3 regions of the Burkholderia seminalis genome follow, and region 3 is predicted to be linked to each of the others. Evidence: predicted binding sites of a transcription regulator. Region 3 holds the regulator's gene; each other region holds the start of a gene.
The links. Region 3 encodes HrcA, which represses chaperone genes, less so after heat shock. Its sites were predicted from a motif close to TTAGCACTCNNNNNNNNNGAGTGCTAA; they were not measured.
Positions count from the first base shown of each region.

Region 1: rpoH (RNA polymerase sigma factor RpoH) is a predicted target of HrcA. The motif match lies at 2,868-2,894, and genes of this name have one in related genera.
Region 2: WJ12_RS22755 (co-chaperone GroES) is a predicted target of HrcA. The motif match lies at 2,038-2,064, and genes of this name have one in related genera.

Region 1 covers NZ_CP013398.1:3,126,051-3,130,146, reverse strand. The annotation lists gene WJ12_RS14170 (cytochrome ubiquinol oxidase subunit I) at 1-1,174, opposite strand, end outside; gene cydP (cytochrome oxidase putative small subunit CydP) at 1,164-1,442, opposite strand; gene rpoH (RNA polymerase sigma factor RpoH) at 1,871-2,806, opposite strand; gene WJ12_RS14155 (acyloxyacyl hydrolase) at 3,165-3,734, shown strand; gene WJ12_RS14150 (nuclear transport factor 2 family protein) at 3,780-4,096, shown strand, end outside.
Region 2 covers NZ_CP013400.1:452,762-456,857, forward strand. The annotation lists gene groL (chaperonin GroEL) at 62-1,702, opposite strand; gene WJ12_RS22755 (co-chaperone GroES) at 1,715-2,005, opposite strand; gene WJ12_RS22760 (lipase family protein) at 2,148-3,431, opposite strand; gene WJ12_RS22765 (class II aldolase/adducin family protein) at 3,805-4,096, shown strand, end outside.
Region 3 covers NZ_CP013398.1:745,019-749,114, forward strand. The annotation lists gene recN (DNA repair protein RecN) at 1-133, opposite strand, end outside; gene WJ12_RS03330 (NAD kinase) at 153-1,055, opposite strand; gene hrcA (heat-inducible transcriptional repressor HrcA) at 1,187-2,209, shown strand; gene hemH (ferrochelatase) at 2,345-3,409, shown strand; gene WJ12_RS03345 (RNA-binding S4 domain-containing protein) at 3,494-3,901, shown strand; gene WJ12_RS36295 (hypothetical protein) at 3,873-4,034, opposite strand.

The DNA.
Region 1 (4,096 bases), 1.1 Mb from region 3:
ACGAGAAGAACACGGGCGCGACCGGCGGAATCGTCTTCTTCGCGGCGGCCTTGATCTGCTCCGGCGTCGCATCGACGACGTTCGGCGTGAACTGCTTGAGCATCAGCCCGTAGCCGAGATACTGCTTGTGCTGGTCGAACAACGCGCGCGTGGCCGCGCTCGTGTCGCCTTCCTTCAGCTTCTGCAGCGCGCCGTACGCGATCATCCCGCTCTGGATGTGCTCCTCGCTGTGCTTCGCGAGATCGCGCAGGCCGATCACGGGCTCGTCGATCGAGCGCGTCGCGATCAGGCCGAGCGCGTACGGGATCTTGATCGCGTAGTCGGTGCGCTGTTCTTCCTGGTTCGGAATGCCGATCAGCGTGAACGACGCGGGCGCCGGCTGCGTTTCCCATTCGGATTCGATCGCGGCGAGCTTCATCTTCTGCACTTCGCCGGTCGTGTAGCCCGATTCGTCACCGAGCACGATCACGCACAGCGTCGCCGCGAGGCCGAAGCCGGCCGCGACCGCGAACGAGCGCAGCGCGAAGTCGACGTCGCGCTTCTTCAGCAGGTACCACGACGACACGCCGAGCACGAACATCGCGGCCGTCACGTAGCCGGCCGACACCGTATGCACGAACTTCACCTGCGCGACCGGGTTGAACAGCACGTCGAACAGGCTGGTCAGCTCCATGCGCATCGTCTGGTAGTTGAACTCGGCGCCGACCGGGTTGTTCATCCAGCCGTTCGCGACGAGGATCCACAGCGCGGACAGGTTCGAGCCCAGCGCGACGAGGAACGTGACGATCAGGTGCTTGACCTTCGACAGGCGGTTCCAGCCGAAGAAGAACAGGCCGACGAAGGTCGATTCGAGGAAGAACGCCATCAGCCCCTCGACCGCGAGCGGCACGCCGAAGATGTCGCCGACGTAGTGCGAGTAGTACGACCAGTTCGTGCCGAACTGGAATTCGAGCGTGATGCCGGTCGTCACGCCCATCGCGAAGTTGATTCCGAACAGCTTGCCCCAGAACTGCGTCATGTCCTTGTAGACCTGCTTGCCGGTCATCACGTAGACCGCTTCCATGATGACGAGCAGCCAGGACAGGCCGAGCGTCAGCGGCACGAACAGGAAGTGGTAGAGCGCCGTGATGCCGAACTGCAGACGTGACAGATCGACGACATCGCTACTTATCATGGTGGTCTCCCTCGGTAGATGCAGGCGCCGGTACCGAGAGCAGCTTCTCGGCGACGGCGGCAGGCGGAAGCGACATGTGCTCGGCCTGCGGATGATTGAAGAATGCGTATTTGAGCGACATCAGGAGGATCAGCTTGACGATCAGCACCAGGGTGATGTCGCGGGCGAGGGTCGGTCCGCGTGCCCACGCGGCGATGCGCGCGCGCCAGCCGATCGTGCCGGGCGGCCGCGGGGAAGGCGGCGCAGGCTCTTTATTGATCGAGATCAAGGTGATTATCCTGAATCGATTTACGTCGGATTTGGGGCGACTTTACGTCGGATTTATGACGGCCGTGAAGCTGTTTTAATCCTTTTGCGCCTGACATGCCAATTTTAAAAGGACTGCTTTCCGATGCCGAGTGCTGCGCTGCGGCAGACCGTCGCGAAACGGGGGGCAAAAGTTGAGGCAGATCAAGGTTATGCGGAAGGGGCCCGCAAATGGCCGAATACCTGATGAATCAGCTCAATTAATCGGCGGAGAAACGGGAAGGGAAACGAGCGGAGAAACGAGCGGAGAAACGGGAAGAGAAGCGGGAAGAGAAGCGGGAAGAGAAGCGCATGCGGAAGCGCGTGAAAGTCCGCGAAAAAGACGGGCGAAAAAAAACCGCTGCCGGTCGGGCAGCGGTTTTCGACGAGGCGCGCTCGAGCGCCGGGGATTTACGCGTATTCGGCGAGGGCCGTGCGCATCTTTTTCATTGCGCTCGCTTCGATCTGGCGGATGCGTTCCGCGGACACGCCGAATTCGGCGGCGAGATCGTGCAGCGTCGAGCCGCCCGAGCCGTCGTCGTCGACGTGCAGCCAGCGCGCCTCGATGATGCGGCGGCTGCGCGCGTCGAGTGCCTCGAGCGCCTGCGCGATGCCGTCCGTCTGCAGCATGTCGCGCTGACGCGCGGCGAGCACGGCGGTCGGCTCGTTGTGCGAGTCGGCCAGGTAGGCGATCGGCGCGTACGATTCCTCGCCGTCTTCCACCTGCCCTTCGAGCGCGATATCGCCGCCCGACAGGCGCGTTTCCATCTCGGTCACGTCTTCGCGCTTGACGTTGAGTTCCTGCGCGAGACCGTCGATTTCCTCGGGCGTCATCGCCTGCATGGACTTCTTGTGGCTGCGCAGGTTGAAGAACAGCTTGCGCTGCGCCTTCGTCGTCGCGACCTTCACCATGCGCCAGTTGCGCAGGATGTACTCGTGGATCTCGGCCTTGATCCAGTGGATCGCGTACGACACCAGGCGCACGTTTTGCGCCGGGTCGAAACGCTTCACCGCCTTCATCAGGCCGATGTTGCCTTCCTGGATCAGGTCGCCGTGCGGCAGGCCGTAGCCGAGATAGTTGCGTGCGACCGACACGACCAGACGCAGGTGCGACAGCACGAGGCGGCGCGCCGAGTCGAGGTTGTTGTCCTCGCGGAATTCGGTTGCGTACCGGCGTTCCTCTTCGGCGGTCAGCAGCGGAATGCGGTTGACGGCCTGGATGTACGCGTCGATGTTACCGAGCTGGCCGGGCAACATCGATTGGGCTGCGAGCGCCAGCGAGCCTGCCGATTCGGCCTTGGCCGGCGTCGGGCTCAGGGTGTTCGGGAGGGTCAGGGCGTTGCTCACTAAAAACTCCTTTGGAATCAGGGACAAACCCCCGGTCTCGAATGAGATTCCGTGGGCCATCTTAGCACTCCCGGAAGACGAGTGCTAATCCTTAGAGCGGACGTGGGCATCCGAGTTCCCGTTTTTCTATCGAAGAAGTCGAATCGATAGTCTAATCTGCGACCCGGGGCGCGACGCGAAGTTCCGTAAACCGTTGTTTCTGATGGTAATCAGTAGACGATTTCGATTTTTGCCGTTTTGGAAGCAAGCCATTTCGCTTCGTGATGCCGATCCGAAAAGTCCTTTACCATACCATTCAGTTCGCTCGGGCCAGGCCGTCGCGGCAGGCTCCATTCAACCCAAAAAGTTGGAGTGTCAGATGAACAATAAGAAGAATCGCCGGCCCCGCAGCCGGCTTGCGCTGCATGCGTTGCTGGCGGCGTCCCTGCTGGGCGGATCGGGTGCGGCGTTCGCGGATCGATGGGGGATCCAGGCGGGCGGCGGGTTTTCGGATCGGCGCGGGATCGACAAGGGCGACCTGGGCGTCGTGTGGGATCCGGGCTGGAACTGGTGGCAGGTCGGCGGCTGGCACTTCGCGTTCGTCGTCGAAGGGCACGCCGGATACTGGCACACGGGCGGCAACGTCCACGGCAGCATCGGCGAATTCGGCGTGACGCCGTTGTTCCGCTTCATCAAGAGCACGGGCGAGATTCGCCCGTTCATCGAGGCGGGCGGCGGGGTCCGGCTCCTGACCCATCCGACGATCTCGAACAACTTCTCGCTGTCGACCGCGTTCCAGTTCGCGCCGACCGGGGGCGTCGGCGTACAGTTCGGCCAACGGCAACAGTATCAGGTCGGCTACCGTTTTGAACATGTGTCTAACGCGGGTATCAAAGAGCCGAATCCTGGTATAAATTTCCACCAGTTCTACGTGCAGTACAACTTCTGATCCGCACGCCCGCGCACGGCGGGCGCGTTGCCGAGGAGTCAGGCGATGGCGAAGGTGATCGATGCGATCCGCGCGCTCGAGCGCGATCGGTTCCGGGCGATGGTGGACGGGGACGGCGAGGCGCTCGGCGCGCTGCTGTCGGACAAGGTGTTCTTCGTGCACACCAACGGCAAACGCGAAACCAAGCAGCAGTTCATCGATGCCATCGTCGCCGGCCGCCGCCGCTATCGCCAGATCGAAATCCAGTCGCAGGACGTGCTGCCGGTCGGCGGCGAAACCTGCGTCGTCACCGGGCGCGCGTTGATCGAGATGGAAACGAACAACGGCGGCCTGGTCTTCCCGATCGCCTATACGTCCGTCCA
Region 2 (4,096 bases), on a different replicon from region 3:
CCACGCGTTACGCGTCCTGCCCGGCTGCGCGCGCCGGTGAACCGGCGCGCACGGCCCGTCGTCAGAAATCGAAGCCCGGCCCGCCCGCACCCGGACCGCCCGGTGCGGCAGCCGGCGCCGCATCCTTCGGCGCTTCGAACACGGTCGCATCGGTCGTCAGCAGCAGCCCGGCCACCGACGCCGCGTTTTGCAGCGCCGTGCGCGTGACCTTGGTCGGATCGAGCACGCCCGATTCGACGAGATCGCCGTACTCGCCCGTCTGCGCGTTGTACCCGAAGTTGCCCGTGCCTTCCGCGACCTTCGCGACGACGACGCTCGCTTCCTCGCCCGCGTTCGTGACGATCTGGCGCAGCGGTTCCTCGAGCGCGCGCAGCACGATCTTGATGCCCGCATCCTGGTCGGCGTTCACGCCTTTCAGTTCGCGGATCGCCTGCCGCACGCGGATCAGCGCGACGCCGCCGCCCGGCACGATGCCTTCCTCGACGGCCGCGCGCGTCGCGTGCAGCGCGTCGTCGACGCGGTCCTTCTTCTCCTTCACCTCGATTTCGGTCGCACCGCCGACCTTGATCACGGCAACACCGCCGGCCAGCTTGGCCACGCGCTCCTGCAGCTTTTCACGGTCGTAATCGGACGTCGCCTCGTCGATCTGCACGCGGATCTGCTTCACGCGCGCCTCGATGTTCTTCGCATCGCCCGCGCCGTCGATCACGGTCGTGTTTTCCTTGCCGACCTCGATGCGCTTCGCCTGGCCGAGCTCGGCGAGCGTCGCCTTCTCGAGCGTCAGGCCCGTTTCCTCCGCGATCACCTGCCCGCCGGTGAGGATCGCGATGTCCTCGAGCAGCGCCTTGCGGCGATCGCCGAAGCCCGGCGCCTTGACCGCGACCGTCTTCAGGATCCCGCGGATGTTGTTGACGACGAGCGTCGCGAGCGCTTCGCCTTCAACGTCTTCCGCGATGATCAGCAGCGGCCGGCCCGACTTCGCGACCTGTTCGAGCACCGGCAGCAGGTCGCGGATGTTCGAGATCTTCTTGTCGTGCAGCAGGATGTACGGGCTTTCGATCTCGGCGATCTGCTTGTCGGGATTGTTGATGAAATACGGCGACAGGTAGCCGCGGTCGAACTGCAGCCCTTCGACGACGTCGAGCTCGTCGGCGAGCGACTTGCCGTCCTCGACGGTGATCACGCCTTCCTTGCCGACGCGGTCGATCGCCTCGGCGATGCGCTGGCCGATCGATTCCTCGCCGTTCGCGGAGATCGTCGCGACCTGCGCGATTTCCTTGCTCGTGGTGGTCGGCTTGCTGATCTTCTTCAGCTCGTCGACGGCCGCCGCGACGGCCTTGTCGATGCCGCGCTTCAGGTCGAGCGGGTTGAGCCCGGCCGCCACGTATTTCTGGCCTTCACGGACGATCGCCTGCGCGAGCACCGTGGCCGTCGTCGTGCCGTCGCCGGCTGCGTCGCTGGTGCGCGACGCGACTTCCTTCACGAGCTGCGCGCCGATGTTCTGCAGCTTGTCCGCGAGTTCGATTTCCTTCGCGACCGACACGCCGTCCTTCGTGACGACGGGCGCGCCGAAGCTGCGTTCGAGCACGACGTTGCGGCCCTTCGGCCCGAGCGTCACCTTCACCGCGTTCGCGAGGATGTTCACGCCTTCGGTCAGTCTTGCCCGTGCGACGTCGCTGAAAATGATTTCCTTGGCTGCCATGATTGCGCTCCGTTATTGATTGACGACCGCGACGATGTCTTCCTCGCGCAGCACGAGAAACTCGTTGCCGTCCACTTTGACGGCCTGGCCCGCGTACTTGCCGAACAGCACGCGCTCGCCGATCTGCAGGTCGGGCACGATGCGCTGGCCGTCGGCATCCTTCCGGCCGGGGCCAACGGCGATCACTTCGCCCTGGTCGGGTTTTTCGGCGGCGCTGTCGGGGATCACGATGCCCGACGCGGTGGTGGTTTCCTGGTCGAGTCGCTTCACGATCACGCGGTCGTGCAAGGGGCGTAGGCTCATTTTTTCGTCCTGTGCTGATCTGTCGGATTGGGCTGGCACTCTTCAACAGAGAGTGCTGACGAGTATAAAAACGGGCAGCGGCGCGATCCAATAACGGATTTGCACAAGCATTCGCGTCGTCGTGCAAAGCGCAGGGACCCGGCTATTGCGACGCGGACTGCTGGGCGACCGGCGAGCAAATCGGGTGGATCGTCTCGCCGGCGAGCACGCGCTTCACGAACGGAATCGAATCGGCGAGCGACACGTTCACGGTGCCGTTGTGTTCGCGGCCCGCGTACAGGTGTGCCTCGACCGTCGTGCCCGCCGCGCACGCGTCCTTCGCCAGCGCGAGTTCGAGCGGCGCCAGCCCGTCGTCCGCGCCCGCGCCGATGAAGACGGGGGTGGCGAGCTTCAGTGTCGGATATTTCAGGTAGTCGTCCCACCATGCTTTCAGCCGCGCATCGCCGCCCGGCTTGACCGTATTCGCGTGCGTGAGGTGCGCGAGCGCCGCGTCGTCCTCGAGCGACGCGAGGCAGCCGATGCGCGATTGCTCGAGAATCGGCAGCGCGCGGTCGGTCAACACTTCGTCGGCGCGCAGTGACGGGTCGATCTGCTGCGCCGACAGCACCGAGTAGAACTGGTACGCAAGCGTCGGGTCGACGCGGTCGGGATCGCGCCGGTAGGCCGTCTCGAACGGCGGCAACGACGCGAGCGTGGCACGCGACGCGTTGTAGATCGTCCCGGTCGCGACGGTCGCGCGGATCGCCAGTTCCGGCGCGTAGACGGGCGCGTAGCCTGCCGCCGCGATGACGGCCGAGCCGCCTTGCGACTGGCCGACGAGCACGACTTCGTTCGCGAGGCCCGGCACGCCGCCGAGCACCGCACGCACGCTGTCGAGCAGCGTGTAGCTGTTCGAGCGGTTGTTGAGCTGCGGATTCGGGCCGGGCGTGCCGAGGCCCTGGTAGTCGGTCGCGACCACCGCGAACCCTTGCTGAAGCCATGCGTTCAGGTAGCGCACGTCGCGATACGAGCGGCCGAACCACGACGGCGCGCAGATATCGGCCATCCCGAACGTGCCGTGCGCCCATGCGACGATCGGCCAGCCGCCGGCCGGTGGTGTCCCGCGCGGCACGAACAGCGCGCCCGACACCGCGATCGGCGTCCGGCCGCCGACGCCGTCGGTCGATGCATACAAGATGCGCAACTGCCGCGCGGCGCCCGCGAGCCCGAGCGTGGCCGGCAGTGGTTCGGAGCGCAGCAGCGCGCCGGGCGTGGCCGGGATGTCGCGGTCCCACGTGTAGAACGCGGACACGCGGCCGTCGCCCTGCAGCGGATCGGGCACGGGAACATGGCCGGGCGAGGCCGCGAGCGAAACGACGGAAGGCACGGCGAGTGCCGAGATGAGCAGCGCGCGCGCGGCAACACCGCGCAGGGGAAGGAGCGTCATGGTCGGATGAAGGTGGATGAGATCGGATGCACCGTGCAAGGCCGGTGCGGGCCGACCACGACGCAAGTTTCGAACCAGCACGTTCGTTGCGCACGCCACGCGCGGTGCGGCGGGCAACCGGTCGGCACCACGCGGATGGTGCACGTGCACGCGCTGCGCGTCGCGCAGCAATCGCGGCCGGTACAGTGTTGCTCCCGCAACAGGCGCACGCTCGCGGATAGCATCGCGCGGGTCGGGCATCGCGCGAGCGCCACGCCGGCCGGCCCGCGCAGCGCGCTCGCCGGGTTGGCACGATTGCTGCTGATCCGGTGGCCGTGCGTCGCGGTGTCGCGACGCGAGTCCCTCCGTCCATCCGATCAAGGAAACCGTTCTCATGTCCGTCACCCAAGCCATCGACAGCGGCGAACTCGTGGCATTCGTCGAGCGCGCCACGCGCGAGTTCACGCAGGCCGCGCGCGTGCTGAAGGAAACGCGCACGCTGTCCGCGACCAACACGTTCCAGGCGTTCCAGCGCGTGCCGGGCACGGAGCTCGTCGTCGCGCTGTCTGCGCCGAGCCCGTGGGCCGCGTCACAGGACATTCAACCCGTCGTCGTGACGCTCGACGGCGACGTGCTGCACGGCGACGCGCGCGCGGGCGGCAACGGCCCGCGTTACGCGGGCGTGT
Region 3 (4,096 bases):
CGAGGGCAAGGGCGTCGATCAGGATCGATTTCCCGGCGCCGGTCTCGCCGGAAAAGACGGAAAAGCCGCTGTCGAATTCGAGATCGAGCGCGGCGACGATGACGAAGTCGCGGATCGAGAGGTGACGGAGCATGGTGTCGGGCGGAGCGGCGTCAGGACGCCTTGTCGTCTTCGTTCGAGGCGTGTTCGTTCCAGTGCAGCTTCTTGCGCAGCGTCGCGTAGTAGCTGTAGCCGATCGGGTGCAGGAACGGCACCGTGTGCTTCGAGCGGCGCACCTCGATCGTGTCGTTCAGCTCGAGCGACGTGAACGACTGCATGTCGAAGTTCACGTTGACGTCGCGCCCGCCGACGATCTGGATCGCGATTTTCGAGTCGTCGGGCAGCACGATCGGCCGGTTCGACAGCGCGTGCGGCGCGATCGGCACGAGCACGACGCCGGCCAGCTGCGGATGCAGAATCGGGCCGGCCGACGACAGCGCGTAGGCGGTCGAGCCGGTCGGCGTCGCGACGATCAGGCCGTCGGAACGCTGGTTGTACATGTACCGGCCGTCGACCGACGCGCGCAGCTCGACCATCCCGGAGAAGCCGCTGCGGTTCACGACGACGTCGTTGAACGCGATCGCGTGGTAGATCGGTTCGCCGTCGCGCATGATCCGCGCCTCGAGCAGCGCGCGCTCCTCGCGCTCGAACTTGCCGGACAGCAGCACCGGGACGAGCGCGTGCATGTCGGCGGCCGCGATGTCCGTGATGAAGCCGAGCCGCCCGTGGTTGATCCCGATCAGCGGTGTCCGGTACGGCGCCAGCTGGCGGCCGATGCCGAGCATCGTGCCGTCGCCGCCGAGCACGACCGCCACGTCCGCACGCGCCCCGATTTCGGCCGGGGTGAGCGCCGGGTAGCCGGTGATGCCGATCTCGCGCGCGGTGTCACCTTCGAACACGACCTCGAAGCCGAGCTTCGCGATGCTGGCGGCCAGCGTGGCGAGCGGTTCGGCGATGCCGGGCGTGTTGCTCCGGCCGACGAGCGCGACAGTATTGAACTGATTACCGGTTTTCATGCCGGCATTACACCATAGCTCGTTGACGAAAAGAACCGGCTGTGCGCCGACGGGGCCGGATCGGGCCGGCCCGCGCAATGGTGGCCGACGCCACTCGCCGCGGTCGCGCGGTTGCGCTAAAATTTTCCACCATGCTAGATCCTCGCGCACGAACCCTCCTGAAAACCCTGATCGAACGGTATATCGCCGACGGTCAGCCAGTCGGATCGCGCACGTTGTCCCGTTACTCCGGGCTCGAGCTGAGCCCGGCTACGATCCGCAACGTGATGTCCGACCTGGAGGAGCTCGGCCTCGTGTCGAGCCCGCACACGTCGGCCGGCCGCGTGCCGACGCCGCGCGGCTATCGGCTGTTCGTCGACACGATGCTGACGGTCGAGGCGCCGATCGACGCCGAGGCCGTCGCGCGGCAGGTGCAGCACACGCTGCAGGCCGGCGAGCCGCAGCAGCGGGTGGTCGCCGCCGCCGCGAGCGTGCTGTCGAACCTGTCGCAGTTCGCGGGTGTCGTGCTGACGCCGCGCCGCAGCCACGTGTTCAAGCAGATCGAGTTCATGCGCCTGTCCGACAAGCGCATCCTGCTGATCATCGTCACGCCCGAGGGCGACGTGCAGAACCGCATGCTCGCGACGCCGCGCGACTATTCGCCGTCGCAGCTGACCGAGGCGTCCAACTACATCAACGCGCATTTCGCCGGCCTGTCGTTCGACGAGGTGCGCCGCCGCCTGCGCGACGAGATCGACCAGCTGCGCGGCGACATGACCACGCTGATGCACGCGGCCGTGACGGCCAGTACCGAGGTGCCCGACACCGAGGACACCGTGCTGATTTCCGGCGAGCGCAACCTGCTCGAAGTGGCGGATCTGTCGTCCGACATGGCGCGGCTGCGCAAGCTGTTCGACGTGTTCGACCAAAAGACGGGCCTCCTGCAACTGCTCGACGTGTCGAGCCACGCCCAGGGCGTGCAGATCTTCATCGGCGGCGAATCGACGCTCGTGCCGATCGAGGAAATGAGCGTCGTCACCGCGCCTTACGAGGTGAACGGGAAGATCGTCGGCACGCTCGGCGTGATCGGCCCGACCCGGATGGCGTACAACCGCGTGATACCGATCGTCGACATCACCGCGCGCCTGCTGTCGCTCACGCTGAGCCAGCAATAGCCTGCAATCGGCAGCCTGATCCCGCCCCGTCATCATGTCGTCATGCCGCCCGCGCCGACAGTCGGCCGAACGGCAAGGGGCGGCCCGCTATAATTGAGAGCCGTCCGGTCCCGTGCCCCGAGCACGTTCTTGCCCATGCGTTTCGATCTTGAGCCGCCTTCGAGCATCGCTGCTGCCCATCGCATCGGGGTGCTGCTGATCAATCTCGGCACGCCCGACGCACCCACGCCGCGCGCCGTGCGGCGCTACCTGGCCGAATTCCTGTCGGATCCGCGCGTCGTCGAGATTCCGCAGGCCGTCTGGCAGGTGCTGCTGCGCACGCTGATCCTGCCGCTGCGCGGCCGCGCCTCCGCGAAGAAGTACGCGGCCGTCTGGATGCCCGAAGGCTCGCCGCTGCGCGTGTACACGGAGCGCCAGACCGACAGCGTGCGGCACCTGCTCGCGTCGAACGGTTATCACGTGATGGTCGACTACGCGATGCGCTACGGCAGCCCGAACATTTCGCACGCGCTTGCGCAGTTCAAGCGCGCGGGCGTCGAGCGCGTGCTGCTGATGCCGATGTATCCGCAATATTCGGCGTCGACCACGGCCACCGCGTTCGATGCCGCCTTCGACGCGCTCGCGCGCATGCGCAACCAGCCGGAAGTCCGCACGGTGCGGCACTACGCCGACCATCCGGCCTATATCCACGCGCTGGCCGAGCAGGTGCGCCAGTACTGGGCACAGCACGGCCGGCCCGACTTCGCGGCCGGCGACAAGCTCGTGCTGAGTTTCCACGGCGTGCCGAAGCGCACGCTCGACCTCGGCGACCCGTATCACGACCAGTGCCAGCAGACGGGCGCGTTGCTGATGGCCGCGCTCGGGCTGTCGACGACCGAGTGCCGCGTCACGTTCCAGTCGCGTTTCGGCAAGGCCGAATGGCTGCAGCCGTACACGGCGCCGACGCTGCGCGAGTTCGGCGAGGCCGGCGTGCGGCGGGCCGACGTGTTCTGTCCCGGTTTCACGGCCGATTGCTTGGAGACGATCGAGGAGATCGGCATGGAAGTGCGCGACGAGTTCCTCGCCGGCGGCGGCAAGACGTTCCACCGCATTCCGTGCCTGAACGGCGCGCACGCGTGGATCGGTGCGCTCGGCGAGATCGTCGCCGAGAATCTGCAGGGCTGGCCGGTCAAGGCCGCGCAGCCCGAGACGGTGAACTGAGATGAAACGACTCTCACGCCCGCCTGGTTCGCCGCCGCCCGACGGGGCGGCGAGCCTCCCTGGGGCGGCCCGGCGGAGGCCGACATGAATTACAGGATTTCCACGGATCCGGGCGCGAAGCTGCGCATCGACAAATGGCTATGGGCGGCCCGCTTCTTCAAGACGCGCTCGCTTGCGACCGATGCGGTCGACAAGGGGCACGTGAAGATCGGCGGCGCGGCGGTCAAGCCGGCGAAGGACGTGCGGGTCGGCGACGAGGTCGAGATTGCGATCGACGGCATCGTCTGGCACATTGCCGTGCTGGGCGTGTGCGACGTGCGCGGGCCGGCGAGCGTCGCGCAGACGCTTTACCAGGAAACGGAAGCGGGGCGGGCCGCGCGGCTCGCCGAACTGGAGCGGCGCCGCACGTATCGCGAGCCGGCGGCCGAACTGCACGGCCGGCCGACGAAGCGCGACCGGCGCATCATCGACAGATTTTCTGGTGGGAGCTGAACATCTGGTCGAAGGTCGCCCGCGCGCTGCCGTATTCGGTCGTGCGGTCGGTGACGGCTCCCGACAGGCAGATGGTGGTGGTGCCGGCAATGAGTACCAGCGCGACCACCGATATCGCAAAGGTCAGTTTCACGGTACTCCCCTCGAACACAAGGGTGAAAACGGCGCCAGGTGGTGTAAGGCGTCGGTCAGCTA